Regions from separate parts of the Nonomuraea sp. NPDC049028 genome, predicted to be linked through region 2. Evidence: riboswitches for the same ligand, from Rfam matches in the RefSeq annotation. Region 2 holds a riboswitch; each other region holds the start of a gene.
What was found. A riboswitch is a leader RNA that binds a small molecule or an ion and turns the genes downstream of it on or off. The one in region 2 is predicted to bind cobalamin.

Region 1: it holds a riboswitch for cobalamin, as region 2 does, so the genes downstream of both, ACGFJ2_RS23555 (ABC transporter substrate-binding protein) here and cobN (cobaltochelatase subunit CobN) in region 2, are expected to answer to the same signal.
Region 3: it holds a riboswitch for cobalamin, as region 2 does, so the genes downstream of both, ACGFJ2_RS03820 (ribonucleoside-diphosphate reductase subunit alpha) here and cobN (cobaltochelatase subunit CobN) in region 2, are expected to answer to the same signal.

Annotation. Positions count from the first base shown of each region.
Region 1 covers NZ_JBICTR010000006.1:36,395-45,907, reverse strand. The annotation lists gene ACGFJ2_RS23570 (adenosylcobinamide amidohydrolase) at 1-297, opposite strand, end outside; gene ACGFJ2_RS23565 (ABC transporter ATP-binding protein) at 388-1,191, opposite strand; gene ACGFJ2_RS23560 (iron ABC transporter permease) at 1,188-2,186, opposite strand; gene ACGFJ2_RS23555 (ABC transporter substrate-binding protein) at 2,198-3,166, opposite strand; cobalamin riboswitch at 3,239-3,359, opposite strand; gene ACGFJ2_RS23550 (Gfo/Idh/MocA family oxidoreductase) at 3,367-4,230, opposite strand; gene ACGFJ2_RS23545 (SDR family NAD(P)-dependent oxidoreductase) at 4,401-5,216, opposite strand; gene ACGFJ2_RS23540 (cytochrome P450) at 5,213-6,511, opposite strand; gene ACGFJ2_RS23535 (phosphotriesterase) at 6,508-7,464, opposite strand; gene ACGFJ2_RS23530 (phytanoyl-CoA dioxygenase family protein) at 7,516-8,277, opposite strand; gene ACGFJ2_RS23525 (hypothetical protein) at 8,681-9,394, opposite strand; gene ACGFJ2_RS23520 (HAD-IC family P-type ATPase) at 9,512-9,513, shown strand, end outside.
Region 2 covers NZ_JBICTR010000013.1:372,631-382,143, forward strand. The annotation lists gene cobM (precorrin-4 C(11)-methyltransferase) at 1-545, shown strand, start outside; gene ACGFJ2_RS45110 (cobalt-precorrin-6A reductase) at 619-1,359, shown strand; gene cobJ (precorrin-3B C(17)-methyltransferase) at 1,350-2,831, opposite strand; gene ACGFJ2_RS45120 (precorrin-8X methylmutase) at 2,837-3,457, opposite strand; gene cobG (precorrin-3B synthase) at 3,495-4,742, opposite strand; cobalamin riboswitch at 4,771-4,959, shown strand; gene cobN (cobaltochelatase subunit CobN) at 4,994-8,581, shown strand; gene ACGFJ2_RS45135 (cobyrinate a,c-diamide synthase) at 8,536-9,513, opposite strand, start outside.
Region 3 covers NZ_JBICTR010000001.1:843,225-852,737, reverse strand. The annotation lists gene ACGFJ2_RS03845 (FHA domain-containing protein) at 1-1,229, opposite strand, end outside; gene ACGFJ2_RS03840 (CGNR zinc finger domain-containing protein) at 1,359-1,934, opposite strand; gene ACGFJ2_RS03835 (DMT family transporter) at 2,019-2,891, shown strand; gene ACGFJ2_RS03830 (mechanosensitive ion channel domain-containing protein) at 2,895-3,980, opposite strand; gene ACGFJ2_RS03825 (ribonucleotide-diphosphate reductase subunit beta) at 3,993-4,988, opposite strand; gene ACGFJ2_RS03820 (ribonucleoside-diphosphate reductase subunit alpha) at 5,015-7,243, opposite strand; cobalamin riboswitch at 7,370-7,564, opposite strand; gene ACGFJ2_RS03815 (tripartite tricarboxylate transporter substrate-binding protein) at 7,569-8,534, opposite strand; gene ACGFJ2_RS03810 (SAM-dependent methyltransferase) at 8,640-9,407, opposite strand; gene glmS (glutamine--fructose-6-phosphate transaminase (isomerizing)) at 9,481-9,513, opposite strand, start outside.

The DNA of each region.
Region 1 (9,513 bases), on a different contig from region 2:
GACGCGTAACCCGACCGTCGCCACGACCTCCGCGCCGCCGTCCACCGACCGCGCGTAACGCTCCACCGAGGCGGCGGTCATCATCCCCACCCCGCTGCCGTCAGGCCCGAGATCGAGCAGGTGCTCGACCGGGTCCATCCGCGAGTAGCCCGCCACGACCTGCGCGTTCAGCACCCACGTACGCTCCCCGATCCCCCCGCCCAGCAGCGCCGACGAGATCATCCGCCACCCCGGCCCGAACTCCCACAGCAGCGACCCGAGCCGCGCTCCGTCCTCGACCCGATACGTCAGCTCCACGAAACCCCCTTCAGGACAACGCCCTCGACCCGGTAGGCCACCAGATCCCCTTCAGGACGACATCCTCGACCCGATAGGCCGACGCCACCTTCACGAGACACCCCTGACCAGGTGCACCACGGGCCGGCCTCCGGGACCCGGCGCGATCTCCACCCGGGCGTCGAAGTGGGTGCCGACCAGCGCCTCCGTGAGCACCTGTCCCGGCCGCCCTGCAGCGATGGCCCGGCCGCCGGCGAGCAGGAGGAGCCGGTCGGCGTACTGGCCGGCGAGGGTCAGGTCGTGCAGCGTCGTCACCACGGTCAGCTCGTCGGCGAGCCTGAGCCGGTCGACCAGTTCCAACACCTGCTGCTGGTGCCCGAGGTCGAGCGCGGTCGTTGGCTCGTCGAGCAGGAGCGCGGGCGCCTCCTGGGCCAGTGCCCTGGCCAGGACCACCCGCTGCCGTTCGCCACCGGACAGCTCCCCCAGCCGGCGCGCGGCGAACTCGGTGAGGTCGAGGCGTTCGAGCACGGACCTGGTGACCTCCTTGTCGTGGCGGCTCTCGCTGCCGAGGTAGGGGATGTACGGGGTGCGGCCGAGCAGGGCGTAGTCGTACACAGTGATGTCGGGTGGCAGCGAGGGCGTCTGGGGGGCGTAGGCGACCAGCCTGGCCCGGTCCCTGGGCCTGAGCGTGTTCGCGGCCCGGCCGCCGACGGTGACGTCGCCCCGGTGGGCGACGACGCCCATGACGGCCTTGAGCAGGGTGGACTTTCCGGCGCCGTTCGGGCCGATGATCGCCAGCCATTCGCCGCGCCGTACGGAGAGGTCGACGTCGCTGAGCACCTCGCGCTCACCGAGCCGTACGGACAGGCCGCTCGTCTCGATCATCCGGGCCGGCCGGGCCGTGTCGGCGGTCATGTGGCGGTCTGCCGGGTCATGCGCAGGACCGCCACGAAGAACGGCGCGCCGACGAACATGGTGACCACCCCGATGGGCAGTTCGGCGGGGGCGATGACGGTGCGCGCGACCAGGTCGGCGAGCACGAGGAAGGCGGCGCCGCCGATCAGCGACAGTGGCAGCACGATCCGGTAGGAGCCGCCCGCCAGCCGTCTGACCACGTGCGGGATGACGATGCCGACGAACCCGATGAGCCCGCTCACCGCCACGGCCGCCGCGGTGGCCAGGGAGGCGGCGAGCAGTACCGCCAGCCGTACCCGCCCGGCGCGGACGCCGAGGCTGGTGGCCTCCTCGTCCCCCACCGAGAGCACGTCCAGCATCCGCCCGTGCGCGAGCAGCAGGACGGCCGAGACGGCGGCGTACGGCAGGACCAGCCAGAACTGGTCCCACCCGCCGCCCACGTCGCCCAGGATCCAGGAGTAGATGCGCTGCAACTGCTCGACCTTGAACTGCTGGATGAACGTCTGGATCGCGGTCAGGAACGAGGTGACGGCCACCCCGGCGAGCACCAGCGTGGCGGTGCCGCCCGAGCGCCCGGCGGTGTTGCCGAGCACGTACGCGAGGAACACCCCGCCGACCGCACCCGCGAAGGCGGCCACCGGGATGCCGACGGCCGGGGTCGGCACGAGCACGATGACCACGGTGGTGGTCAGCCCGGCTCCGGCCGCGGCGCCCAGCAGGTAGGGGTCGGCCAGCGGGTTGCGGAACACCCCCTGGTAGCCGGCCCCCGCGATGGCCAGCAGCCCGCCGACCACGGCCGCCACCAGCACTCTGGGCAGCCGCAGCTCGAACAGCAGCCCCTGCTCCACGGGGGCCAGCCCCGAGTCCACGTGTACGTACGGCAGCCAGTCGAGCGCCTGGAGCACCACCTGCCACGGCGAGATGTCGGCGGCCCCGCCGAGCAGCCCGGCGACCATGGAGACGGCGAGCACGGCCAGCGCGCCCGCCGTCCACATCGGTCTGGACCTCACTGGCGGGTGGCCGCCTTGCCGACGGCGTCGCTGATGGTCTGTGCCAGGTCGACGACCCGCGGGCCCCAGCGCGAGGCGATGTCGTCGTCGAGCTGGATCACCTGGTCACCCTTGACGGCCGACAGTCCCTTCCAGCCGGGGCGCTTGGCCAGCGTGTCCTTGCTCTGCTGGCAGCACTTCACGTCCGCCAGGAAGATCAGGTCCGGGTCTGCCTGGGCGACGAACTCCGCCGACAGCTTGGGGTAGCCGCCCGCCGGGTCCGGCGCCTTGTCGGCGATGTTGGTGAGGCCGAACATGGCGTAGATCTGCCCGATGAACGTGCTGGACGTCGCCGCGTAGGGGGTCTGGTCGAGTTCGTGGTAGTAGGTGAGCTTCTTGTCCTTGGGGGCGTTCGCCGAGAGCTTGTCGAGGGACGTCTTCATGCCAGTCACGACTTGTCCGGCCTTTTCGGTGTTGCCGGTGGCGGCGCCGAGGTCGGTGATCTCGTCGTACGCCTCGTCGAGCTTGGTGGCGGCGGGCTCCAGGAGGACCGGCACGTTCACCTTGCCCAGCTTGGCGACGATGCCGTCGATGTCGTTGGAGACGATCACCAGGTCGGGCTTCTGGGCGACGATGGCCTCGACGTTCGGCTTGAAGCCGGACAGGTCGGTCTTGGGGACACCGGCCGGGTAGTTGGACTGGTCGTCCACCGCGATGACCTGGGGGCCCGCGCCGATGGCGAAGAGCGTCTCGGTATGGCTGGCGGAGAGCGAGACGATCCGCTCCGGCTTTTTGGCGATGCTGACCTTGCCGTTGCCCGCCTCGACCGTCACGGGGAAGGCGGCGGAGCTGGTCGTGCCGGTCGTACCGGTGGAGCCGGTGGGGCTCGCGGGGGACGGGGTGGTGGTAGTGCTGGTCTGACCACATCCGGCCAGAACGAGCGTTCCCAGCAGCGCGCCCGCGAAGGCCGTGCGTACGGGCCTCACGAGAAGTCCTTTCACACTGTCGGAACCGAGAGACCCGCTTGAGAGCGACGGATCACCCTTTTCCACGAGGGTTGATGACGTCAGCGCGGAGGCAGGCGACCTGGCTATGACAGTTGCGGGACAGCGCCGGACTCGCACCGGACTTCGCTGCAACTCTGCGCGTCGGACAGACGCTATCAATGCGCCAGATGCGCGTTAAGTCAAGGGGTGCCCAATTGGGCTTCCGCCTCGGCGATGATCTCTTGCAACCTGAGCCCGTGGGCCGCGTCCAGCGGGTGGCCGCCGCCCTGGCGTACGGTCCGCGCGAACTCCTCGGCGATGGTCTCGAACGGATCGTCGTCATCACTGGGCAGCAGCGTCGCACTGCCCGTCCTGCCGTACACCGCGACACTGGCCGGCGGCAGGTCACCGGCGGCGGCCATGCACAGCGACGCCTCGCTGGCCGCGCCGCCCTCGTGATCGAGCAGCAGTCCGGTCCAGCCGAGCGGGTTGCCGTGCGCGCGCACGCCGGTCACCCGGCCGAGCGCGGCGTCGAGCAGGTCGACCACGTGCGGCCCGACGTCCAGGAGCGCCCCGCGCTCGAGCCGCCACGGGGTGCCGAAGAGGTGGCCGCCCAGCAGGACATCGGAGATGTTCGCGGCGTGACCGCCGAACGCCTCGATTTCCGCGCAGCGCGCCAGGAACTCCCTGACCTGCTTCATATAACGCATGCTGAGCACCATCTGGGAGGCCACACCGGCCTCACGCACGGCATCGGCGAGCCGCCGCGCGTTCTCCAGCGAGTCGGCGAGCGGCTTCTCCAGCAACAACGCCTTCCCGGCCTTCGCCGCGCGCACCCCCAATTCGGCCTGTACGCCCGGCGGCACGCAGAACGCCACGGCCTCGCACGCCTCGAACAACTCCTCGACCCGCTCGAACACCGGCGCCCCCAGCCGAGCGGCAGCCTCCGGACGCCGAGCCCACACGCCGGCGAACCGGAGATGCGGGCTGTTGACCAGCATGGGCGCATGCGCGCGCTCCGCCCACGGCCCCGCCCCGACCAACCCGACCGACACCGGCTCCATTCATCCCCCTTGATCCGCCACAACCCTAATGCGGTTCCTAGGAATGTTCTCCGGGTATCCGGTCTTCCGCTCCCCCGCAGGGGTGTCCGCTCCGAGGGACTCCTGCCACGACAAACCGTCACAGGGATCGAGACAGTCGTGTGACGGACCGCTCCGGGGAATTCCGGTGGTCACCCCGCCGCGTCGCGCCATTGGCGCAGGGCGTGTTCAGGGCGGTGGGCCACCGTGCCGGAGTCGATGACGATGGTCTGTCCCGTGATGCACCGGGACTCAGCCGAGGCGAGGAAGGCGACGAGGTCGGCCACGTCGTCCGGGGTGCAGGCCCAGGGCAGCAGCCGTTCGGCCGCCTTGTCGGCCAGCCGCTCCCGCCCGAGGGCCTGCGCGGCCGCGTCGGTCAGGACCAGTGCGGGCGCGATGGCGTTGCAGCGGATGCCGCGCGAGCCGTACTTGGTGGCCACATAGCGCACGAAACCGGTCAGCGCCGCCTTCGAGGTGCCGTACGCGACGTGCGCGACGTCGCCCAGCAGACCCGAGACCGACGAGGTGACGACGAACGCGCCGCCGTCGGCCATCACGGGGGCCGCGTGCTTGACCATGAGCAGGCAGCCGCGCAGGTTCACCGCCATCGTGCGGTCCCATACGGCGACGTCGAGGTCCTCGAGGTCGCGGTCGCGGCCGTAGGTGCCGGGGTCGAGCGCGGCCGCGTTGGAGTGGACGACGTCCAGGCGGCCGAACGAGGCGAGCAGGTCACCGATCGCCTCGGCCACCTGCTTCTCGTCCGACACGTCACAGACGAGCGCCGTGGCCGTGCCGCCCCTGGCGCGGATGGCGGTGGCAACCGACTTGGCCCCCGCCGCGTGCACGTCCAGGACGCCCACGCAGGCACCCTCGGCGGCCAGGCGCGACGCGCACGCCGCGCCGATGCCCGACCCCGCGCCCGTCACGAGGGCCACCCGCCCGTCGAACCGACCCGGCGCGGCACTCACCACGTCACCCGCAGAGCCGTCAGCCCCCGGCCCACGAGGGACTTGCGGTAGACGATGGGCTCGTCGGCGAGCCTCAGCGAGGGTAGGCGGCGGCCGAGCACCTCGAGCGCCGTCCGAAGCTGCAGCCGGCCGAGCGCGGCGCCCACGCAGAAGTGGATGCCGTAGCCGAACACCATGTGGGCGTCGGCGTTGGGCCGGTCGATGACGAACCGGTCCGGGTCGGGGAAGACGGTCTCGTCGTGGGCGGCGGAGTCGGTGGAGAGGAGCACCAACGACTTTTCCGGAATTATCACGTCGTGTAGCGAAATATCCGTGGTGGCGTACCGGAACGACCCGAGGGAGGCGCCGTCGATGCGCATGCACTCCTCCACCGCGTTCTGGATCAGCGGCGGCGCGACCGGCCAGGCGTCCTCGCGCAGTAGCCGCAGGACGCTGTTGGCGAGCTGGTTCGGCACGGTGTCGTTGCCGCCGAGCAGGATCGTGGAGATCAGCTCCACCACCTCGCGGTGACTGAGCTCCGAGCCGATCAGCGAGGTCATGAGCGAGGTGAAGTCGTCGCGCGGCTCCTTGGCGCGGGCCGCGACCAGCCGATCCACGTAATCCAGATAGGTCAGGAAACTGTCGGCCAGTTCGAGCTGGCGGTCGGGCGGCTGCGGCGACAGGAAGAGCTGGAACCAGTCCTTCACATGCGCCTGTACGAACCCCTCGTCCGACTCGGGCACCCCGATGAACCGGGCGGTCAGCTTGATCGACGGCTCGTGCCCGATCTCGGACACGAAGTCGGCCTCGCCCCTGGACGCCACGCGGTCGAGCAGGTCCTCGTTGAGCCGCCGGAAGTGCTGCTCCATGGCCGAGACCGCCCGTGGCGTGAACGCCTTCGACACCGAACGCCGCAGTCTGGTGTGGTCGGGCGGATCGACGTTCGCCACGAAGCTGGACAGGAACGACCCGTGCTCGCCCAGCCTGTCGCGCGTCTCACGGGTGAGGCTGCGGGAGATGGTCAGCGAGCCCTCCGAGGAGAACCGCCTCGGATCGCCGTACGCCGCGCGCACGTCGGCGTGCCGGGTCAGCACATAGGCGCCGAGGTGCTCGCTGCGGAACACCGGCCGCTCCCGGCGCAGCCTGCCGAGGAACTCGTACGGCGAGGCGACGTGCCAATCCGAGCCGACGTCGAAGTCCTCGATCGCGTCCCCGATCGTGCCGTGGGTCGCGCCGTAGCTCGTGCCGCCGGCCGTCCCGCCGGTCGTGCCATCGGTCGCGTCCTTGAGCGTCCCGTCGGTCGTGCCCTCGATCATGCGAAGATCCTCCGGGGATTGTCGACGAGCATCTGGTGGATCTGGTCCTCGGTGACGCCTCTCTTGCGCAGCTCGGGCAGGACGTCGCGGGAGATGTGCAGGAGGTGGTAGTTCGGGTGGCGCTGCCGTACGACCTCGGCGTCAAAGCGATCGTTGAAGCAGTACGAGTCGTGACTTAGCACCATTTGGTCGGCGTGGCCGCGCGCGCACATCGTCGCCACGATCGACACCCGGTCCTCGAACGGCGAGAGCGTCTCGATGCCGAAGCGGTCCATGCCGAGGTAGGAGCCGTTCGCGGCCAGTTCCTCCAGGTAGGCGACGTCGGTCGAGTCGCCCGCGTGACCGATGACGACCCTGGTGAGGTCGACGCCGAGCTCGCCGAGCAGCCGCTGCTGCTCCAGGCCGCCCCTGGAGGCACTGTGCGAGTGGGTGGTGATGGGCACGCCCGTCTCCAGGTGCGCCTCGGCGACCGCCCGGAACACCCGTTCGGTCCCCTTGGTCATGCCGAGATGGTCAGTGGCGCATTTGAGCATGCCCGCCTTGACCCCGGTCCGGCCGATGCCCTGAACGATGTCCCGTACGAAGAACTCCGCGAGCCGATCAGGCCCGCCGAACAGCGAGCCGGGACCCCGGTTGCCGAAGTACGGGGGGAGGGCGTCGTAGGTGTAGAGGCCGGTGGCGGCGACGATGTTCACGCTGGTCAGCTCGGCCACCCGCTGGACGGCGGGGATATACCTGCCGAGCCCGATGACGGTCAGGTCCACGATCGTGTCGATGCCCTCGGCCCGGAGGTCGTCCAGTTTGGCCGCCGCCTCCCTCGCCCGCCGCTCGAAGTCCCACCCTTCCGGGATGTCCGGCCAGTTCCAGAGAATCTCCGGACTGAGCCCGAACACGTGCTCATGCATGAGCGTGGCGCCGAGCTCGCCCACCGGCCCTCTCACCGTCTCAGGCATAGGCGTCGTCTCTCATCTGTACGTCTGGTCTCATCTGTACGACTGGGGCGCTTACACGCACGGGAACCTCGGATGGTCGAACGGCCGGTTCACCTCTAGGTCGAGCCCGTCCGTCTGCTGGTACGGCGTGCCGGTGTAGAGAGCGTTCGCGTCGAAGTACGTGACGGTGAACGACAGGCGCGGCTGGTCACGGTGGTTGGCGGGCGCTCCGTGCACGGTCAGCGCGTGATGCACGGTCGCGTCGCCCGCCGCGAGGTCAAGGGGCGGCGACAGCTCCAGTTGCTTGAGCCACGGGTGCTGGCTGAGCTGATCGTCCCCCGTCCGGGTGAAGCTCCGCCCGAGCAGTCCGTACCGGTGCGAACCGCTGAAGAAGCGCAGCGACCCCATGTCCGCCGGTACGTCCACCAGCGCCAGCCAGACCGTCAGCATCGCCGAGCGGTCCATCGGCATCCACGGGAAGTCCTGGTGGAACTCGGTCGCCGCGTGCTCTCCGGGCTCCTTGACAAGCAGGTTCGTGACCTGCACGCGCACGGCCTCCACACCGTGCAGCAGCCGGGTCGCGTTCACGCCCATGGCCGGGCTCAGGGCCAGCGTCCGGAACGCCTCGTCGCTCTCGGCGATGTCGCGCGACTGCCCGAACGCCTGGTCCACCAGTGTCCGCCGCTCCTTCGCGCGGGCCGCCAGATAGCCGGTCGCCCGCTGCCTCAGCTCGGCCACGGCGTCGGGGGGCACGAGGGCGGGCAGCCGCACCCATCCGTGCTCATGAAAGAAGCCCGCCTCGTCGTCCGACGCGGCGCGCACGGGGATCTCCATGCCCCACAGTCTTGCACCTGAGCAAGCGCTTGGTAAGTGCCCTTGGCCCCTTCGGTCAACTAGAGCCCTCAAATACGGAAGGGGAAGCATAAAACGGATACACGGCCATAAAAGTGGGCAGGGAACTCTTGTTCGTCGCGCGCGGGGGAGGCGTTCGACGTCCGCGATATGGGGGAGGAATCATGGCCGTTGCCCAGTCTCGAGCGCGTTCGTCCAAAGAACTAACGATTGATCTGCCGATGATGAGCGTCCAGGTCCATCCCCCGGATCTGCGGATGCCGCACGTCGAGATGCCGCATCTGGGGTTGCCACGTCTTGGGCTGCCGCGCCTTTCCCGGCGGGAGCTCGGTCACGCCGTGGACGTGGCGCGGACGTTCCTTCCGCCGCCCGAGCGCCTCGCGTACTACGGCGCGCTTGGCGCGCTCGCTGCGTTCGGCGTGCTCGACTGGCCGGTGGCCGCCGCCATCGGCGCCGGTGCGCTGATCGCGCGGCGCGGACAGCAAGGGGAGAGCGGGACACCCGCCCGCGGTACGCAGGCGTCCCCGCCCGCCACCGCCCGCGCCACGACCTCCACCGCCCGTCGTCGCGCCACGACCTCCGGAACCCGCAGCCGCACCACGTCCGCCACGACCCGCGGCCGTGCCACGACCTCCGCCGCGCGCAGCCGCACCGCGACCGCCGCGACCGCCACACCGAAGAGCGACACCGAACAGAAGAGCGCCACCACGTCCAGGAGCTCAGCCGCACCGAAGAGGACCACCACGTCCAGGACCACCACCTCCAGGAGCGCCACCACGCCGAAGAGCACCGCCACCTCCAGGACCACCGCCACACCGAAGAGCACCACCGCCTCCCGGAGCTCCGCCGCATCCAAGAGCACCACCACGTCCAGGAGCACCGCCACACCAAAGAGCACCGCCTCGGGCGGGACCGCCACCTCGGGTCGGCGTACCGCTTCCGGCAGGCGCAGCACCTCCTCGACGAGCGCCGCCGCGACCACCGGCTCCTCGAAGAGGGCCTCCTCCCAGCGCAGAACGGCCTCCTCCACCACGTCACGAGGTGCTCGGGCGAGCACCACCGGACGTGCGCGGTCGGGCCGGTGAGACCGGGTTGCCACGTGTTCTGAGTAGCCTGCGCGCCCGGACGGTTCAGCGTGTTCTGAGCGGCCCGCGCGCCTGGACGGTTCCGCCGAGCAGCCTGCGCGCCGCCCGGACGGTTCCGCTGAGGGGACGACAT
Region 2 (9,513 bases):
CCAAGGGCATGGACGTGGCGCGGCTGCACTCGGGGGACCCGTCGGTGTTCAGCGCGGTGGCCGAGCAGATGCGCAGGCTGGACGTGCTCGGCGTGCCGTACGAGGTGGTGCCGGGCGTTCCGGCGTTCGCGGCGGCGGCGGCCGCGCTGGGCAGGGAGCTGACCGTGCCCGGTGTCGGCCAGACGGTCATCCTGACCCGTACGTCGGCGCGGGCCACGCCGATGCCCGACGGCGAGGACCTGACCACGCTGGGCGCCAGCCGTGCCACGATGGTGCTGCACCTGGCCGTACAGCGGATCGACGCGGTGGTGGCGGAGCTGCTGCCCTCCTACGGGGCCGACTGCGCGGTCGCGGTGGTGGCGCGGGCGAGCCGGGCCGATGAGGTCGTTCTGCGCGGCACGTTGAGGGACATCGCCGAGCAGGTCCACGAGGCCGGGATCCGCCGCACCGCGGTGATCGTCGTCGGCCGGGCGCTGTCGGCGACACAGTTTCCCGACAGCCACCTGTACAGCGCGGAGCGGGAACGATCATGCGACGGGACCTGATCGCGCTGCCCCTGCGGCAGGGCAGGCGGTGCCGCAGGGGCAGCGGCACAGCGCAGGCGCGCAGGATGGCGGCATGAGACGGGTTCTGATCCTGGGCGGCACGGCGGAGGCGCGGGCGTTGGCCGCCGAGCTGGCCGACGTCCCGAGCGTGCACGTGGTGTCGTCGCTGGCCGGGCGGGTGACGAACCCGAGGCTGCCGGTCGGCGAGGTGCGCGCGGGCGGATTCGGCGGGCCGGACGGGCTGGCCACGTGGCTGGCCGCCGAGCGGATCGACGCCATGGTGGACGCCACCCACCCGTTCGCGGCGCGGATGACGGCTTCGGCGGCCGAGGTGTCGGCGCGCACGGGCGTGCCGCTCCTCGTCCTGCGCCGACCGGGCTGGCCGCAGGGACCAGCCGACACCTGGCAGCGCGTCGACTCCCTGCAGGCCGCCGCCACCCGCCTCGCCGAGTCGGCCGGGCCGGTGCGGGTGTTTCTCACTACCGGGCGCCGGAGTCTGCCCGTCTTCACCGGGCTGGCCGGGGTGTGGCTGCTGGCCAGGTCCGTCGATCCGCCCGAATCGCCGGTCCCGCCCCACGTACACGTACTGCTCGACCGTGGGCCCTACACGGTCGAGGGCGAGCTGGCCCTCATCCGCGAGCACCGTCTGGACGTGCTGGTCACCAAGGACAGCGGCGGCCGGCTCACGGCCGCCAAGCTCGTCGCGGCCCGCGAGCTGGGGCTACCGGTGATCATGGTGGACCGGCCGCCGCTGCCGACGGGTGTCCGCCTGGTGGAGACCGTGAACGCGGCGGCGCTCTGGGCTCAGGGGTAGCGGCGGGGGGTGTAGACGACGCCGCGAGCGGTGACCCGGGTCGTGGAGGAGCCGACGATCAGCAGGCAGCGCATGTCCACCTGGGCCGGGTCGAGCTCGCCGAGCGTGGTGACGGTGACGCTCTCCTGTGCGCCGCCGACGTCGCGGCCGATCACCACCGGAGTGGCCGCGTCGCGATGCTCCAGCAGCAGGTCACGCGCGGCGGCGAGCTGCCACGTACGGCTGCGCGAGGCCGGGTTGTACAGCGCCAGCACCAGGTCGGCCTTGGCGGCCGCGGTCAGCCGGTCGGCCACCACCTCCCACGGTTTGAGCAGGTCCGACAGCGACAGTACGCAGTAGTCGTGGCCGAGCGGCGCCCCCGCCCTGCTGGCCACCGCCTGCGCGGCCGTCAGGCCGGGCACGATCCGTACCGGCACGTCGGGGAACCCGGCCGCCGCCTCCTCCAGCACCGCGCTGGCCATGGCGAACACCCCGGGATCGCCGGAGGACACCACGGCCACCCGCGCGCCCGCCGCGGCCAGCTCCAGCGCGTGCCTGGCGCGTTCGGCCTCGACCCGGTTGTCGGTTCGGTGGCGGCGCTGGCGCGGGTTGGGCGCCACCCGGTCCACGTACGGGCCGTAGCCGACCAGGTCGGTGGCCGCGGCGAGGGCCTCCTGTGCCTCCGGCGTGAGCCACGGCCGCCCGGCCGGGCCGAGACCGATGACGGTCACCTCGCCGCGCCCCTCGGTCGATGAGGGCTCGGGGACGAAGGTGCGCTCGGCCGGGCTGGCGAGCAGGGCCAGCGAGAAGTACGGAACGCCGTCGGCGTCCACGTCCTTGAGCGGCGCGACGCGTTCGGCGCCCATGGTGGCGCGCTCGACGTACCAGGCGTCGTCCAGCCGCCCGGCCTCGGCCAGGGCGTCGCGGACGTTCTCGAACGTCCTGCCCAGCTTCAGCACCGCCGCCGAGTCGGTGCCGCGCAGCCGCTCGGCCAGCACCTCGGCGGGCAGCGTGCCGGGCAGTACGGTCAGCACCTCGTCCCGCTCCACCAGCGGCCGCCCCAGCACGGCGGAGGCGGCGCTGACCGAGGTCACGCCCGGCACCACCTCGGTCGGATAGCGGTGGGCCAGCCGCTTGTGCATGTGCATGTAGGAGCCGTAGAACAGCGGGTCGCCCTCGCTCAGCACGACCACTATCCGGCCCGCGTCCAGGTGCGCGGCCAGCCGTTCGGCGCAGTCGGCGTAGAAGTCGTCCAGCGCGCCCTGGTAGCCGCCGGGGTGGTCGGTGGTCTCCGTGGTCAGCGGGTACAGCAGCAACTCCTCGATCTGCCCCTCCCGCAGGTACGGCAGCGCGATCGAGCGGGCGATGCTGCGGCCGTGCCTGGCGGCGTGGTACGCGATCACGTCCGCCTCGCCGATCAGCCGGGCCGTCTTGACCGTGACCAGCTCAGGGTCTCCCGGGCCCAGTCCGACCCCGTACAGCCGTCCCGTCATCGCCGTCACTCCGTCTCGTTCGCGATGGCGTTGACCGCCGCCGCCGTCATCGCACTGCCGCCGCGGCGCCCGTGCACCACCAGGTATTCCAGGTCGCTGTCCGCCAGGGCCCGCTTGGACTCGGCCGCGCCGATGAAGCCGACCGGCACGCCGAGCACCGCCGCCGGCCTGCCGGCCCCGTCGGCGACCAGTTCGAGCAGCCGGAACAGGGCGGTCGGGGCGTTGCCGATCGCCACCACGGCGCCGTCCAGCCGGTCGCGCCACAGCTCCAGGGCGGCGGCGCTGCGTGTGGTGCCGAGGCGTTCGGCCAGCTCCGGCACGCCTGGCTCGCCCAGAGTGCACACCACGTCGTTGCCGGCGGGCAGCCTGCGCCTGGTGACGCCGGAGGCGACCATCTGCGCGTCGCACAGCACGGGCGCGCCGCGCCGCAGCGCCTCGCGGGCCCGGACGACCACCGAAGGCGACCAGTCCAGGTCGGCGACGAGGTCGGTCATGCCACACGCGTGGATCATCCGCACCGCCACCTGGGCCACATCCGGGGGCATCCCGGTGAGGTCGGCCTCGGCACGGATGGTCGCGAATGAGCGCCGGTAGATCTCGGCGCCGTCGCGCAGGTAGTCGGTCACTGCTGCCTTTCCTCGTATCGGTCGAAGCTGACCGCCATCAAAGCGGTCGTTCCTCGTAGCCGTCGGCGGTGGCCACCATTTGGACCACCCGGCCGCGGGGCAGCCCGCAGCGCCGCTCGCAACCCGCCCAATGCACCGGCGTCGCAGCGGGCGCGTCCAGGGTCGCCACCCACCGCCGTACGTCCTCCTGCACGTCCGCCAGCGACTTGGCGCAGCCGGGACGTCCGGTGCAGGCGCTCACCCCGACCCAGGGCGACGCCGGATCGGTCACCAGCCCTGCCGCGGACAGCTGCCGCACCGCCGTCTCGGCCGCGGCGGGGGACAGGTCCAGCAGGACGACCGTCCGCCACGGCGTCAGCCGTACGGGAACCGCCCCGCCGTCGTCGGCGGTGTCGGCGACAGCGCGTACCTGAGCGGCGGACAGCCGCCCGAGCGGCACCACGGCCTCCAGCGCCACGCGGCCGTCCCGCTGATCGACAGGTCCGGGACGATGGGCCGAGCGGGGAGAGGATGCGTCCAGAGCGGTCGTCGCACGCTCGCCCGCAACGCCGAGGTGGGCGGCGATTCGGGCGGGACCGTCCGCTAACTCCGCGATCCGCCACGCGCCCCGGTCACGATCGGAAAGCCCGCGCTCCCGTTCGTCGAGGAACGCCTCGGCGGCGGCGATCATCTGCCCGACCGCCGCGTCACGAGGCACGACAAGCCCGGTGTCCACGCCCGCCAGCAGCAGTGACACCCAGGCGTCACCGCCCGCCACCGCGCCGTCGGGCAGTGCCGCCCAGGCGTCATCATTCACTGCCGCAGGCACGAGAGTGACATCGGCGGCCAGCGGCCGCGTGTCACCTGTGCCGTCGTCCAGCGCGAACAGGAAGCGCCCTGGCAGCCCGGCCAGCCGGGTCCGCGCGCACAGCGCCAGGTCCAGGGCCTCGACCAGGGGTTGCGTGTCCACCAAACCCGCAGGACCGCGGCCGCCGAGCGGCGATGCGACGATGTTGCGTACCCGTTCGTGCGCGGCCGAGGGCAGCAGCCCGACGCCGGCGATCCGTTCGGCGAAGACGGCCGGCGCGCGCAGGCCCCGCACCTGTACGTTCGCCCGCGACGTGAGCTCGACCACCCCGGAGCCCAGCTCCGCCGCGCAGGCCGCCAGCTCGCGGAGCTGGACGCCGGAGACCGCGCCGCCGGGCAGGCGGACCCGGGCCAGCGGGCCGTCGGCGGCCTCGTGCACCTGGAGCGCTCCCGGACAGGCGTCGGGCCGGACCCGTCCGGAAAAGTCGGCTATGGACACGATGAGGATGGTAACGCCACTTCTGGTGGAGGTTGCTCCTGCCGTAGGCTCCTGGGTAGGCGATGGCAAAGGGAGGAAGCCGGTGCGAATCCGGCGCGGTCCCGCCACTGTGACCGGGGAGCGAACCCCACCGCAGGCCACTGCCCGGCAACGGGTGGGAAGGCCGGGGTGAGCGCTGATCCGGGAGCCAGGAGACTCCTGCCGTCGCGACACCCACGACCGGGGCGAGGACCCCGAGGGAGGATCGTGCCGTGCCTGGCGACAGCCATACCGTCCTGCTGCTCTCCACCTCCGACACCGACCTGCTGAGCGCGCGTGCCTGTGGCGCCGCCTACCGTCTGGGCAACCCCGCCCGGCTCGACCCCGACGATCTGCCCGGCCTGCTGGAGGGGGCCGACCTGGTCGTCGTACGGCTGCTCGGCGGTCGCCGCGCCTGGCAGGAGGGGCTCGACGCGCTGCTGGCCGGGCCCCGTCCGGTCGTGGTGCTGGGCGGCGAGCAGGCGCCGGACGCCGAGCTGATGGAGCTGTCCACGGTGAGCGGCGGCGTCTGCGCCGACGCGCACGCGTACCTGGCGCACGGCGGGCCCGCCAACCTGACCGAGCTGCACGCCTTCCTGTCCGACACCGTCCTGCTGACCGGGCGCGGGTTCGCGCCGCCGGCGCCCACGCCGTCCTGGGGGCGGCTGGAGCGCGAGGCACGGTCACACGAGGGGCCCGTGATCGGGGTGCTCTACTACCGGGCGCACCACATGGCGGGCAACACGGCCTTCGTCGAGACGCTCTGCGCCGCCGTCGAGGAGGCGGGCGGGCAGGCGCTGCCGGTGTTCTGCTCCTCGTTGCGCACCGCCGAACCCGAGCTGCTGGAGACCCTGCGGGCCGCCGACGCGCTGGTGGTGACCGTGCTGGCGGCGGGCGGCTCGCGTCCCGCGACGGCGGGCGCGGGCGGGGACGACGAGGCGTGGGACGTGGGCGCGCTGGCCGCGCTCGACGTGCCGATCCTGCAAGGTCTGTGCCTGACCACGTCCAGGCAGGCGTGGGAGGACAACGACGACGGCCTGTCGCCGCTGGACGCCGCCTCGCAGGTGGCCATCCCCGAGTTCGACGGGCGGATCATCACGGTGCCGTTCTCCTTCAAGGAGATCGATCCGGACGGGCTGACCGTCTATGTCGCCGACCCGGAGCGGGCCGCGCGGGTGGCGGGCATCGCCGTACGCCACGGGCTGCTGCGCCACACCCCGCCCGGCGGGCGGCGGCTGGTGGTGATGCTGTCGGCGTACCCGACCAAGCACTCGCGCGTGGGCAACGCCGTCGGGCTGGACACCCCCGCCAGCACCGTACGGCTGCTGGCCCGGCTCGCCGAAGCGGGCTACGACCTGGGCGAGGGCTTCCCCGGCGTGGCCGAGCAGGACGGCGACGCGCTCATCCACGCGCTCATCGCCGCGGGCGGCCAGGACCAGGACTGGCTGACCGAGGAGCACCTGGCGGGCAACCCGGTACGCATCTCCGCCGCCTCCTACGAACGCTGGTACCGCACACTCCCCGCCGGCCTGCGCACCGGGATCGAGCGGCACTGGGGACCCCCGCCCGGCGAGCTCTTCGTCCATGACGGCGACATCGTCCTGGCGGCGCTGCGCGCCGGGAACGTGGTGGTCATGGTCCAGCCGCCACGCGGCTTCGGCGACAACCCGATCGCCATCTACCACGACCCCGACCTGCCGCCCAGCCACCACTACCTGGCCGCCTACCGCTGGCTGTCGGCCGAGTTCGGCGCGCACGCGATGGTGCACGTGGGCAAGCACGGCAACCTGGAATGGCTGCCGGGCAAGTCGGCCGGCATGTCCGCCTCGTGCGGCACCGACGCGGCCATCGGCGACCTGCCGCTGATCTACCCGTTCCTGGTCAACGATCCGGGCGAGGGCACCCAGGCCAAGCGGCGGGCGCACGCGGTGCTGGTGGACCACATGGTGCCGCCGATGGCGCGGGCGGAGACATACGGCGACATCGCCCGGCTGGAACAGCTCCTGGACGAGCACGCCACCATCGCCGCCATGGACCCGGCCAAGCTCCCGGCGATCCGCGCCCAGATCTGGACACTGATCCAGGCCGCCCGGCTCGACCACGACCTCGGGCTGGCCGATCGGCCGCACGACACCGAGTTCGACGACTTCATCCTGCACGTGGACGGCTGGCTCTGCGAGGTGAAGGACGCGCAGATCCGCGACGGCCTGCACGTGCTCGGCCAGGCGCCGGCCGGGCAGGTCAGGGTGGACCTGGTGCTGGCCATGCTGCGCGCCAGGCAGATGTGGTCGGGCCGCGAGACCCTGCCCGGCTTACGTGAGGCGCTCGGCCTGGCCGAGGACGGCACGGCGGGGCTGGCCGAGGCGGACCGGGCCGAGGCGACCGCTCGTGCCCTGGTCGAGGCGATGGAGGAGCGAGGCTGGGCACCGGAGGCGGCCGAGGAGGTCGCTCGCACGCTGCCCGCCGATCGGCGCGAGCTCGTCACGCGGGTGCTCGCGTTCGCCGCCACGGAGGTGGTCCCGCGCCTGGCCCGGACGACCGACGAGCTCGACCACGTCCTGCACGCCCTCGACGGCGGCTACGTGCCCGCCGGGCCGAGCGGATCGCCGCTGCGCGGCCTGATCAACGTGCTGCCGACCGGCCGTAACTTCTACTCCGTCGATCCCCGGGCGGTGCCCAGCCGCCTGGCCTGGGAGACCGGCCAGGCGATGGCCGAATCTCTGCTGGAGCGCTACCGCGCCGACACCGGCGACTGGCCCCGCTCGGTGGGACTGTCCGTCTGGGGCACCAGCGCCATGCGTACGGCCGGCGACGACGTGGCCGAGGTGCTGGCCCTGCTCGGCATCCGCCCCGTATGGGACGAGGCGTCGCGCCGGGTCACGGACCTGGAGCCGATCCCGCTCGCCGAGCTGGGCCGGCCGCGCGTCGACGTGACCGTCCGCATCAGCGGCTTCTTCCGCGACGCGTTCCCGCACGTGGTGGCCATGCTGGACGACGCCGTACGGCTGGCCGCCGGGCTGGAGGAGCCGCCCGAGCACAACTACGTACGCGCCCACGTGACCGCGACCGGCGGCGAGGAACGCCACGCCACGATGCGGATCTTCGGCTCCGCGCCGGGCGCCTACGGGGCCGGGCTGCTGCCGCTGATCGACAGCCGCAACTGGCGCGACGACGCCGACCTGGCCGAGGTGTACGCGGTGTGGGGCGGCTACGCCTACGGCCGCGACCTCGACGGCGTGGCCGCGCGCCCGCAGATGGAGGACGCCTACCGCAGGATCGCCGTGGCCGCCAAGAACGTCGACACGCGCGAGCACGACATCGCCGACTCCGACGACTACTTCCAGTACCACGGCGGCATGATCGCCACCGTCCGCGCGCTCACCGGCCGGGCCCCGGCCGCGTACGTGGGCGACAGCACCCGCCCCGACGCTGTGCGCACCCGCACCCTGTCGGAGGAGACCTCACGGATCTTCCGCGCCAGGGTGGTCAACCCGCGCTGGCTGGCGGCGATGCGGCGGCACGGCTACAAGGGCGCCTTCGAGCTGGCCGCGACCATGGACTACCTGTTCGGCTACGACGCCACGACGGGCGTGGTGGCGGACTGGATGTACGACAAGCTCGCCGAGACGTACGTGCTGGACCGGGAGAACCAGGAGTTCATGGCCCGGTCCAACCCGTGGGCGCTGCACGGGATCGCCGAACGGCTCCTGGAGGCCGCCGAACGTCGCATGTGGGAGCACCCGGACCCGGAGATCCTGCGCGGTCTGCAGGAGGTCTATCTCAAGACCGAAGGGGACCTGGAGGACGACACGAGCCGGTGAGCGAGGGCCGGCGATCCGGCCCAGTGAAGGTGCAGGTAGGACGCGGTGACCAGCGGGTCGCCGTGTCCGTCCGTGCCGCCACCCCGGTTCCGGAACAGCGGCTCGCCCCCGTGCTCGACCGTGGTCCGGTGGAACTCGTGCCCGTGGAAGCGCTCGCCCGCCCGCGTCAGGGGTGAATCCTTCAGGGCCACGGCGTCCCGGTAGCCGAGCGTGAGCCTGCCGGTCATCCGCGCCCGGCCCGGCACCCGCCCGCACATACGCCGCCCGTCCAGCTCCTCGCACAGGTAGAGCAGCCCCGCGCACTCGGCGGCGATCGAGCCGCCGAAGGAGGCCACCTGCTCACGCAGCGGCTCGTTGGCGGCCAGCTCGGCGGCGTACACCTCGGGGAAGCCGCCGCCGAGCACCACCGCGGCGGTGCCGTCCGGCAGCTTCTCGTCGCGCAACGGGTCGAAGGTCGCCACGTCCGCACCGGCCGCGCGCAGCAGCTCGACGTGCTCGGCGTACCCGAACGTGAAGGCCGCCCCGCCCGCCACCGCCACGACGACACCCTCTCCGACGCGCGCTCTCTCCTCGACGCCGGCGCTCTCCTTCGTCGGGTCCCATACCGGGCCAGTGAGGGCAGACGCCGTCGCGGGGTCCCATGCCGTGGCGGTCAGCGGGGGCGCCGTCGTCGCCAGCCGCATCAGCCCGTCCAGGTCGCAGGAGCGCGCCACCAGGGCGCCGAGCCGTTCCACGGCCTGTACGGCCTCGGCTTCACGTTCGGCGGCGGGCACCAGACCCAGATGGCGGGAGGGCGTGGAGACGGCGTCGTCGCGGCGGATCGCGCCGAGCACCGGCACGCCCGCCGCGTTCAGCGCGGCCCGGCACAGCTCCTCGTGCCGATCCGAGGCCACCCGGTTGAGCACCACCCCGCCCACCCGTACGCGCGGGTC
Region 3 (9,513 bases), on a different contig from region 2:
ACGGCGACAGTACGGCCGTCGTCGGCCAGACCCCGCAGCATCTGCATCACCGACTTGTCCAGCCCCGGGTCCAGACCGGAGGTCGGCTCGTCGAGGAACAGCAAAGACGGCTTGGTCAGCAACTCCAGGGCGACGCTGACCCGCTTGCGCTGGCCGCCGGACAGCGAGGAGATGCGGTTGTTCTTCCGATTCTCGAGCCCGAGCTGCTGGAGGACCTCGTCGACCCGCGCCTTCCGCTCGTGCTGCCTGGTGTCGTCGGGGAAGCGTAATTCCGCGGCGTAGATGAGGGCGCGGCGCACGGTGAGCTGGCTGTGCAGGATGTCGTCCTGCGGCACGAGGCCGATCCGTGAGCGCAGCTCGGCGTAGTCGCGGTAGAGATCGCGCCCATCGTACGTGACCATGCCCTGGTCGGCGGGGCGCAGCCCGGTGAGCGCGCGCAGCAGGGTGGACTTGCCCGAGCCGCTGGGACCGATGATCGCCAGGAGGCACTTCTCGCCGACCGGAAACGACACCTGGTCCAGGAGCACCTTGCCGCCCCCGACGGTGACGGTGAGTCCGTGCGCCTGGAGGCAGACCTCGCCGGTGTCGGCGTACTCCGTGAGCGTGTCGCCCACGAGCTGGAACGTCGACGTCCCGATGCCGATGAGATCGTCCGGGGAGACGCGGGCCCGCTGAACGAGCCGGCCGTTGACGTACGTTCCGAAGCGGCTCCCCACGTCGACGATCTCGTGGACGCCGCCGGCGATCCGGAGCTCGGCGTGCTGGCGCGATACCCGCAGATCGCCGACCACCACATCGTTCTCGGGAGCCCGGCCGATGCGTACGACCTGCGCGCCGTCGAGGCTCCTGACGGCGGCCGGCGCACGCCACTGCCCGCTGTGCGGGAAGCGGACCGTAGGCGTCGGCTGGATCTCGGGTGCGCCGCCCTTGTCTTCGGAGACGGTACGGAAGCTGACGAGCCCGCCCTCCGACGGGTGCCCGAGGCCGATCCTGGTTCCCGGACCGACGATGACCCGCTGGACGCGGTGGCCGCTCACGTACGTGCCGTTGCTGCTGCCCGAGTCCTCCAGGATCCACTGACCGCCCTCGAAGCGCAGCATGGCATGCGTACGCGAGACGTGATCGGCGTCGATGACCACATCCGACCCCGGATCACGGCCTAACCGGTACGAACGCCCCGGATCGAGGGTCACCGATGTGTCATGGCCTTCGACGACAAGCTGCGTCACGTGACCGCCTTCCCACAGGAACGAGAGGTGACGTGAGTGACTCTCCGTCGAGCCTCAAATGGTTCACCGTAGACAGGATCCCCGAAAAGCGGACCGCGCCGCGAGCCTGCGGCTGACCGGCCGCACGGGTCACGCCCGCTGCCGGGCGCGGAAGCCCGCCGCCTTGGCGCGGTTGCCGCACTCGTGCATGTCGCACCAGCGCCGCGACGACCCGCGCGAGGTGTCGACGTACAGGCGGGTGCACACCTCTCCCCCGCATTCCTTGATCTGTACGGCCCGCGGCCCCCCGAGCAGCTGGACCGCCTCCCTGGCGACGGTGGAGAGGGCGGCGGCGAGATCCCCCGCACGCTCGACCCGCCCGGCGTCGTTCAGCAGCACGGACGCCGGCGGCCCGGCGGCGACCCGGTTGACCAGCAGCCGATCGTCGGCCGCCACCCCGGCCCCACCGACAGCGGGCCGGTCAATGGTGTCCCCCGCCGCCGGCCGATAGAGCGCCAGCCGGTAGATGGCCTCCCGCAACGTCTTCCCCGCCACGAGATCGGCGTCCACGACCGTCGGCGGGACGTCGAGAATGCCCGCCTCGACCGTCCACCGCGCCAGGTCCGCCGGCTCGCGCAGCAGGTCACGCCGGTCGGCCCGGCGGTGCTGCAGGGTGCCCGCCAGGTCGAGCCCCAGATTGCCGCTGATGAAGGTGAAGCTCGTCACACCCTCATAGTAACCATGTTGACAGGTTATGCGAGGACACGGAACAGTGACATAACCGGGTTAAGGGGTTATGGAGGGTGTGCCGTGGCGGTCAGCGTTATGGAGGCCAGGAGCAAGGCGCCGGCCCTCATGCCGTCCCTGTTCGTGGTGATGTGGAGCAGCGCCTTCATCGCGGGGGTGATCGGCGTCGGGGCGGCGCCGCCGTTGCTGCTGACGTTCGCCAGGTTCGCACTGGCGGGGCTGTTGCTCGGCGCGTTCGCGCTGGTCGTGCGGGCGCCGTGGCCGCGCGGCCGGCGGCTGGCGCACGTGGTGGTGTCCGGGATCCTGGTCCAGGCGGTGCAGTTCGGCGCGTTCTACTCCGCGATCGGCCTGCATGTGCCCGCCGCGGTCGTGGCGTTGGTCCAGGGTCTCAACCCGGTGGTGATCGCGCTCGTGGCAGGACGGCTGCTGGGCGAGCGGGTGAGCCCGCGCCAGTGGGTGGGCTTCGGGCTCGGCGCGGCCGGGGTGGGGCTGGCGGTGGCGGACCGGTTGAGCTTCTCTCTGGCCGGGGTGGCGTTCTGCGTGGTCGGGCTGCTGGGGTTGAGCCTGGGCACGATCTACCAGAAGCGGTTCGCCGCGGACATGGACGTGCGGACGGGCACCGCGACGCAGTTCCTGGTCGGCGCGCCGCTGGTGGGGCTGGCCTCGCTGGTGTTCGAGACGCCTCGGGTGACGGACTGGGGCGCCTTCTCGGGCGCCGTGGGCTGGCTGGTGCTGGTCAACTCGATCGGCGCGTTCCTGCTGCTCAACACCATGTTGAAGAACGCACCCGCGAGCCGGGTGAGCACGATGTTCTTCCTCACCCCGTCGGTCACCGCGGTGATGGCGTGGCTCCTCGTCGGGCAGTCGCTGCATCCGCTGGCGGTCGCGGGACTATTGGTCGGCGGCGCCGGCGTGCTGCTGGCCAACCGGCGCTGAGCCTCAGCCCGGCAGGGAGCTGGTCCACGGTACCCCCGCGCGGGTCTCCGGCGTCTCGATGCGGAAGCGGGGCAGGGACTCGGGGAAGTTCTCCCTGATGTAGGTCACGAGATGTTCGCGTACGTCGCACTTGAGGTCCCAGGCGGAGGGCGAGTCGGCGGCGCTCATCAGCGCCCGCAGCTCGACCAGCCCGTTCGGCAGCACGTCGGTGACCTGGAGCGTCCAGTCCTTCTGATCCCACAGCGGGCTCTCCTGGATGAACCGGTAGAGCTCCTCGCGCAGCTTGCCGATCGGTATCGACCAGTCGACGCGCAGGAACACCACGGCGAGGACCTGGCTGCCGTGCCTGGTCCAGTTCTCGAACGGGTTCTGGGTGAAGTAGGACACGGGCAGGACCAGGCGCCGCTCGTCCCACAGGCGTACCACCACGTAGGTGAGCGTGAGCTCCTCGATCCTGCCCCACTCGTCGTTGACCACGACCACGTCGTCGAGGCGGAGCGCGTCGCTGAAGGCGAGCTGGAGCCCGGCCAGCATGTTGCCGATGGTCGGCTGGGCGGCGATACCGACGATGGCGCCGGCGATGCCCGCCGAGGCGAGCAGCCCGGCGCCCAGCGCTCGGACCTGCGGGAAGGAGAACAGCATGGTGCCGATCGCCAGCACGACGATGGTCACGGCGGCGACGCGGCGGACCAGCCCGATCTGGGTCATGATCCGCCGTGCCCGGCGATTGCGCTCCCCCTTGACGAGGACCAGCCGGTCCAGGACGACGTCGGTGAGGGCATAGCTGGCCTGGACGATCAGCCAGGTGACGCAGGCGATGGTGACCAGGCCGAGCACGCGGTCGATCGTGCCGCCGAGCTCGCGTAGGCGGACGCTCTCGCCGATCATCCCGGGCGAGAACACCAGGTTGGCCGCCACCACGACCCCCACCGAGTACGCCGCCCAGGTGCAGTGCTCCACCAGGTGCCGGGCGAGCGCCCATTTGCGGCCCGCCCTGACCAGCAGCCTCCTGACCACCTCCACCACGAGAATGGCGCCCGCCACCGAGATGGCGAGAATGAGCCAGTCAGTCGGCGACTGCACGTTCATGCCCCCTATGTCTTAAAAGATCTCGTCAAAAGTCACATTGCCCTCAACAGCCACTTGGTATGCGGAGACACGCCGTTCGAAGAAGTTGGCCAGCTCCTGGACGTCCTGCAGCTCCATGAACCCGAACGGATTGGCCGTGCCGTATCTCTGCGGCAGCCCGAGCCGAGCCAGCCGCTGGTCGGCGACATATTGAAGGTAGTCGCGCATCTGCTCGACGCTCATGCCGGGCATGCCGTCGCCGCACAGATCGCGGGCGAAGGCCAACTCGGCGGCGACGGCCTCCTCGATCATGCGGGTGACCTGCTCCCCCAGCTTGTCGTCGAACAGCTCGGGCTCCTCGGCCCGCACGGTGTCGACGACGCTGAAGGCGAACTCCATGTGCATGGACTCGTCACGGAACACCCAGTTGGTGCCGGTGGCCAGCCCGCCGAGCAGGCCCCGAGACCGGAACCAGTATACGTAGGCGAACGCTCCGTAGAAGAAGAGCCCTTCGATGCAGGCGGCGAAGCAGATCAGGTTGAGCAGGAACTGCCGCCGCTCGTCCGCGCTCTCCAGCCGCCGCAGGCCGTTGATCGAGTCGATCCACCGGAAGCAGAACTCCGCCTTGTCCCTGATGGACGGAATGTGCTCGACGGCGGCGAACGCCTTGACCCGTTCCTCCAGGTCAGGCAGGTACGTGTCGAGCAGCGTCAGGTAGAACTGCACGTGTACGGCCTCCTCGAACAGCTGCCTGCTGAGGTACAGGCGCGCTTCGGGGGCGTTGACGTGCTGATAAAGGTTGAGCACGAGGTTGTTGGCCACGATGGAGTCGCCGGTGGCGAAGAAGGCGACCAGCCGGTTGATCAGGTGGCGCTCCTGCGGCGTCATCCTGGCCAGGTCGGCGAGGTCGGAGTGCAGCTCCACCTCCTCGACGGTCCAGGTGTTGCGGATCGCGGCGCGATAGCGCTCGTAGAAGTCCGGGTAACGCATGGGGCGCAGGGTCAGGTCCATGCCGGGGTCGAGCAGCATTGGGGGTCTCCGTTCGAGGGGGTCTACTACTGGCAGGCTTCGCAGGTTTCCGGGTTCTCCAAGGAGCAGGCGACGGCGTCGAGCGCGATCGTCGTCTGCGCGATCGTCGTCTGGGCGATCCGGGTGGCCGGGCGTGAGCGCAGGTAGTAGGTGGTCTTCAGGCCCTGCTTCCAGGCATAGGCGTACATCGACGACAGCTTGCCGATCGTCGGGCTGGCCATGAACAGGTTGAGCGACTGCGACTGGTCGATGTACGGCTGACGGGCCGCGGCCAGGTCGATGAGCGCCTTCTGCGGCAGCTCCCAGGCCGTCCGGTACAAGGTCTTGAGGTCATCGGGGATGCCCGCGATGTCCTGGACCGAGCCGTCCGCCCGCTTGAGGTCGTCGCGCATCCGCTGCGTCCACAGCCCGCTAGCCTGGAGGTCGGCCACCAGGTAGCGGTTGACCTGGAGGAACTCCCCCGACAGCGTCTCGCGCTTGAACACGTTGGACACCTGCGGCTCGATGCACTCGTAGCAGCCGGCGATGGAGGCGATGGTCGCGGTCGGGGCGATGGCGACCATCAGCGAGTTACGCAGCCCGGTCGCGGCGATCTTCGCGCGCACCTCGTCCCAGCGCGGCGACGCGGCGGCGCCGTAGTGGTCGGGGTGCAAGACGCCGCCCGCCGCCCTGGTCTCCTCGTACGACGGATGCCGGCCGCGCTCGACGGCCAGATCGGCGGAGGTGTCGTAGGCGGCCAGGGCGATCTCCTCGGCGACGCGGGTCGACAGCCCCAGCGCCTCGGGCGAGTCGAACGGCAGCCGGAGCGTGAAGAAGACGTCGGCCAGGCCCATCACGCCGAGCCCGATCGGCCGCCAGCGCTTGTTGGCCGCCTCGGCCTCGGCGGTCGGGTAGAAGCCCAGGTCGATGGTCCGGTCCAGGAAACGCACCGCCGTACGGACGGTCGCGCGCAGCCGGGCCCAGTCGACGCCCTCGCCGGTCAGGTGGGCGGCGAGGTTGATCGAGCCGAGGTTGCACACCGCCGTCTCGCCGTCGCTGGTGACCTCGAGGATCTCGGTGCACAGGTTGGACAGGTGGATGACGTTCTCGGGCCGGGCCGTCTGGTTGGAGGTGCGGTTGGCGGCGTCCTTGAACGTCATCCAGCCGTTGCCGGTCTGGGCGAGGGTGCGCATCATCCGGCCGTAGAGGGTCCGGGCGGGCAGCTGCCGGGTGTAGCGACCGTCGGCCTCGTAGGCGCGGTAGGCGCGGGTGAACGCCTCGCCGTACAGGTCGGTGAGGTCGGGGACCTCCTTGGGGTCGAACAGCGACCAGACCTCGTCGGCCTCCACCCGCCGCATGAACTCGTCCGGCACCCAGTTGGCCAGGTTGAGGTTGTGCGTACGCCGGGCGTCCTCGCCCGTGTTGTCGCGCAGCTCCAGGAACTCCTCGACGTCGGCGTGCCAGGTCTCCAGGTAGACACAGGCCGCGCCCTTGCGGCGCCCGCCCTGGTTGACGGCGGCGACGGAGGAGTCGAGCGTACGCAGCCAGGGCACGATGCCGTTGGAGTGCCCGTTGGTGCCCTTGATGAGGGATCCGCGCGAGCGCACCCGGGTCCACGCGATGCCGATGCCCCCGGCGTACTTCGACAGCCTGGCCACCTGCCCGTAGCGGTCGTAGATCGACTCCAGCTCGTCGCGCGGCGAGTCGAGCAGGAAGCACGACGACAGCTGCGGCCGGCGCGAACCGGAGTTGAACAGCGTCGGCGAGCTCGGCAGGTACGACAGCGTGGACATGAGGCCGTACAGCTCGGCGGCCTCGGCGACCGTCTCCGACAGCCCGCAGGCCACGCGGAGCAGGAAGTGCTGCGGCCGTTCGAGCACGGTCCGCGACTCCGGGTGCCGCAGCAGGTAGCGGTCGTAGACCGTACGCAACCCGAAGTACTCGAAGCGGTCGTCCGCCTCGCCGGAGACGAGCGCGTCGAGCTCGGCGGCGTGCGCGCCGACGAAGGCGGCGAGCGAGTCCTGGATCAGCCCGGCGGCGTGGCTGGCGGCGATGGACTCGGAGAAGGTCCGCACGCCGTGCCCGGCCGCCTCGTCGGCGATCTCCTCGGCCAGGAGCCGGGCGGCGATCCGGGAGTTGGCCGGATCGGTGATCACTCGTGCGGCGGCCTCCTCGATCGCCAGCCGCCGGTCGACGGTGGTCGGCTGCCGATCGACGGTGGCCGGCTGGTGATCGGCCGTGGCCGGCTGGTGATCGGCCTCAATGATCTGCGTCACGTGCTCTCTCCTCGCGAGCTCATCCCCGTGAGGGCGCGTGAGAGCACGGCGGCCCTGGACTCCACGGCCGCCGACGCCCCCGGCCCTCCCTCGAGGCCATGGACACTTCGATGGGCGGAGCCGGCTGGCTCCCCCAACGTCGCCGGCAGGTCTTCGGGCTCGCGGGCATGGTCGATCATTCCTACTGGCCGTCGCTTCCCGGAGATCTCCAGTGCTCGTGACGGCGGTCGTTCCCGCTCACCGCTGCGGGGCAGCCCCGGAATCGCACCGGGTTCCCTTTTGCTCCGCCCCGAGGGGCGAACCAGCGACGAGCAGAATCCTACATCTAGTGGCCCTTGGCGCAACTACCCCAGCATGTTGTGTCAGCGGTGTCGAGCATGCCCAGATCGCGGAGCACGGCCCTGGTCCTGCCGATCTCCGAGGCCAGCCACTGTTCGAAGTCGTCGCCGCTGAGCGGGATCGAGGTCCATCCCTCCGCCCGGCAGGCCGCCCGCCACGAGTCGGACCCCGTGACCTCGTCGCAGAGCCGGATGGCGACGGCCTTGCCGTCATCGGTCATGCCTTCGGGCCCCACGGCCGCGCACCAGTCGGCGAAGTCCACCCGCACCCCGCACTCCAGCAGGCTCGGCGCCTCGATGCCGTCCACCCGGCGCGCGCTGGAGACGGCGAGCACCCTGACCAGGCCCTTGCCGATGGCGCGGCGCCAGTCCGCGAGCGTGCCGGTCGCCGCCGCGGCCTTGCCGCCGAGGAGCGCGGCCGAGGCCTCCTCGCTGCCGGGAAAACCGGTGTAGTCGACCTGCCGGGTGTCGGCGCCGAGGCCCTTGGCGATCAGCCCGAACAGCAGGTGGTCGGGCTCGCCCTGCGGGCCGCCCGTCAGGGGCGTGCGGTCGGGGTGGGCGACCAGTTGCGCGCCGAACTGGTCGAAGGTGGCGAACTTGGAGTGTGCGGGCACCACCACCACCTCGATCTGGCCGGTGAGCCGGGCCAGCGGCGTGGCGGTGTCGAGCAACGAGAGCCCGTTGTTGAGCTCGGTCGCGGCCAGCGCGGGCAGCCCGGTGACGGTGATCCGGGTGACGGGCGGCGTGCCGGAGACGGGGAAACCGGCGTCGCGGGCGGTTTTGACGAGCGTCTTGGCGACGCGGGCCCAGCGTCCGGCGCCGGGGACGATCGCGAACCGGCCCGAGAGGCCGGCCGCGTTGACGGCGCGTCCGCCGAGGCTCCCCTCCGTGCCACATCCTGTCGCGCAGGCCGCCACCGCCAGGCCGAGCGCGAAGAACCCCCGTCGGCGCATGGCGTCCTCCCCTCGCACCCCATAACTACCCCAGGTCACTGACACTTAACGCACTGTTACACATCAGGGTTGTCATTATCAGGGATCACGAAAAGTCGGGAAGAACTATGATGTTTTCTCGCCCACACCGACGAGCAGGTACGACGGCAGCGAGGGCTCGCTGACCAGCCTGGGCCGGTCGGGACGCCAGTCGGGGGCGTGCACCAGGCCCGGCTCGACCAGCTCGAAGTCCCCGAAGAACGCCCGAATCTCCCTCGGAGTCCGGTCGGTACCCGCCCCGGCCGAGGTGGGCCGGTGGAGCGGCGTGGCGCCCTCCTCGAACCGTCCCCGCGAGGTCGCGTGGGTGAGCACCAGGTAGCTGCCGGGCGCCACCGCCTCGCGCAGCCTGGTCACCATCTTGCCCGGGTCACGGGCGTCCGGGATGAAGTGCAGGATCGAGACCAGCAGCACGCCCACCGGCTCGTTCAGGTCCAGGAAGCGGGACGCCTGCGCCAGCACCTCGTCGGGGTCGAGCAGATCGGCCTGGACGAAGACGGCCCGGCCCGCCTCCTCCAGCAGCGCCCTGGCGTGGGTGGCGACGACCGGGTCGCGATCGACGTAGACGACTTTCGCCTCCGGCGCCACCTCGTGCACGTTGCCCTGGGTCGGCAGCCCGCTGCCCAGATCGAGGAACTGGCGGACGCCCGCGTCCGCCAGGTGGCGGACCGCGCGCTGGAGGAAGGCCCGGTTGGCACGCGCCAGCAGGACGGCTTGCGGGAGCAGCTCCGCAAGCCGGTCGATCGCCTCGCGGTCGACGGCGTAGTTGTCTGTGCCGCCGAGCATGTAATCGTACATTCGTGCGAGATTTGGCGGTTGACCATGAAACTCGGGCACAGTTTCGATCTTAAGTCCTGCCGGTCCGCTTATCACGGGCTATGTGCCTATTGTGGCCGCCGTGTCGTAGCAGTTACTCGACTGTGACGCTCTTAGCCAAATTGCG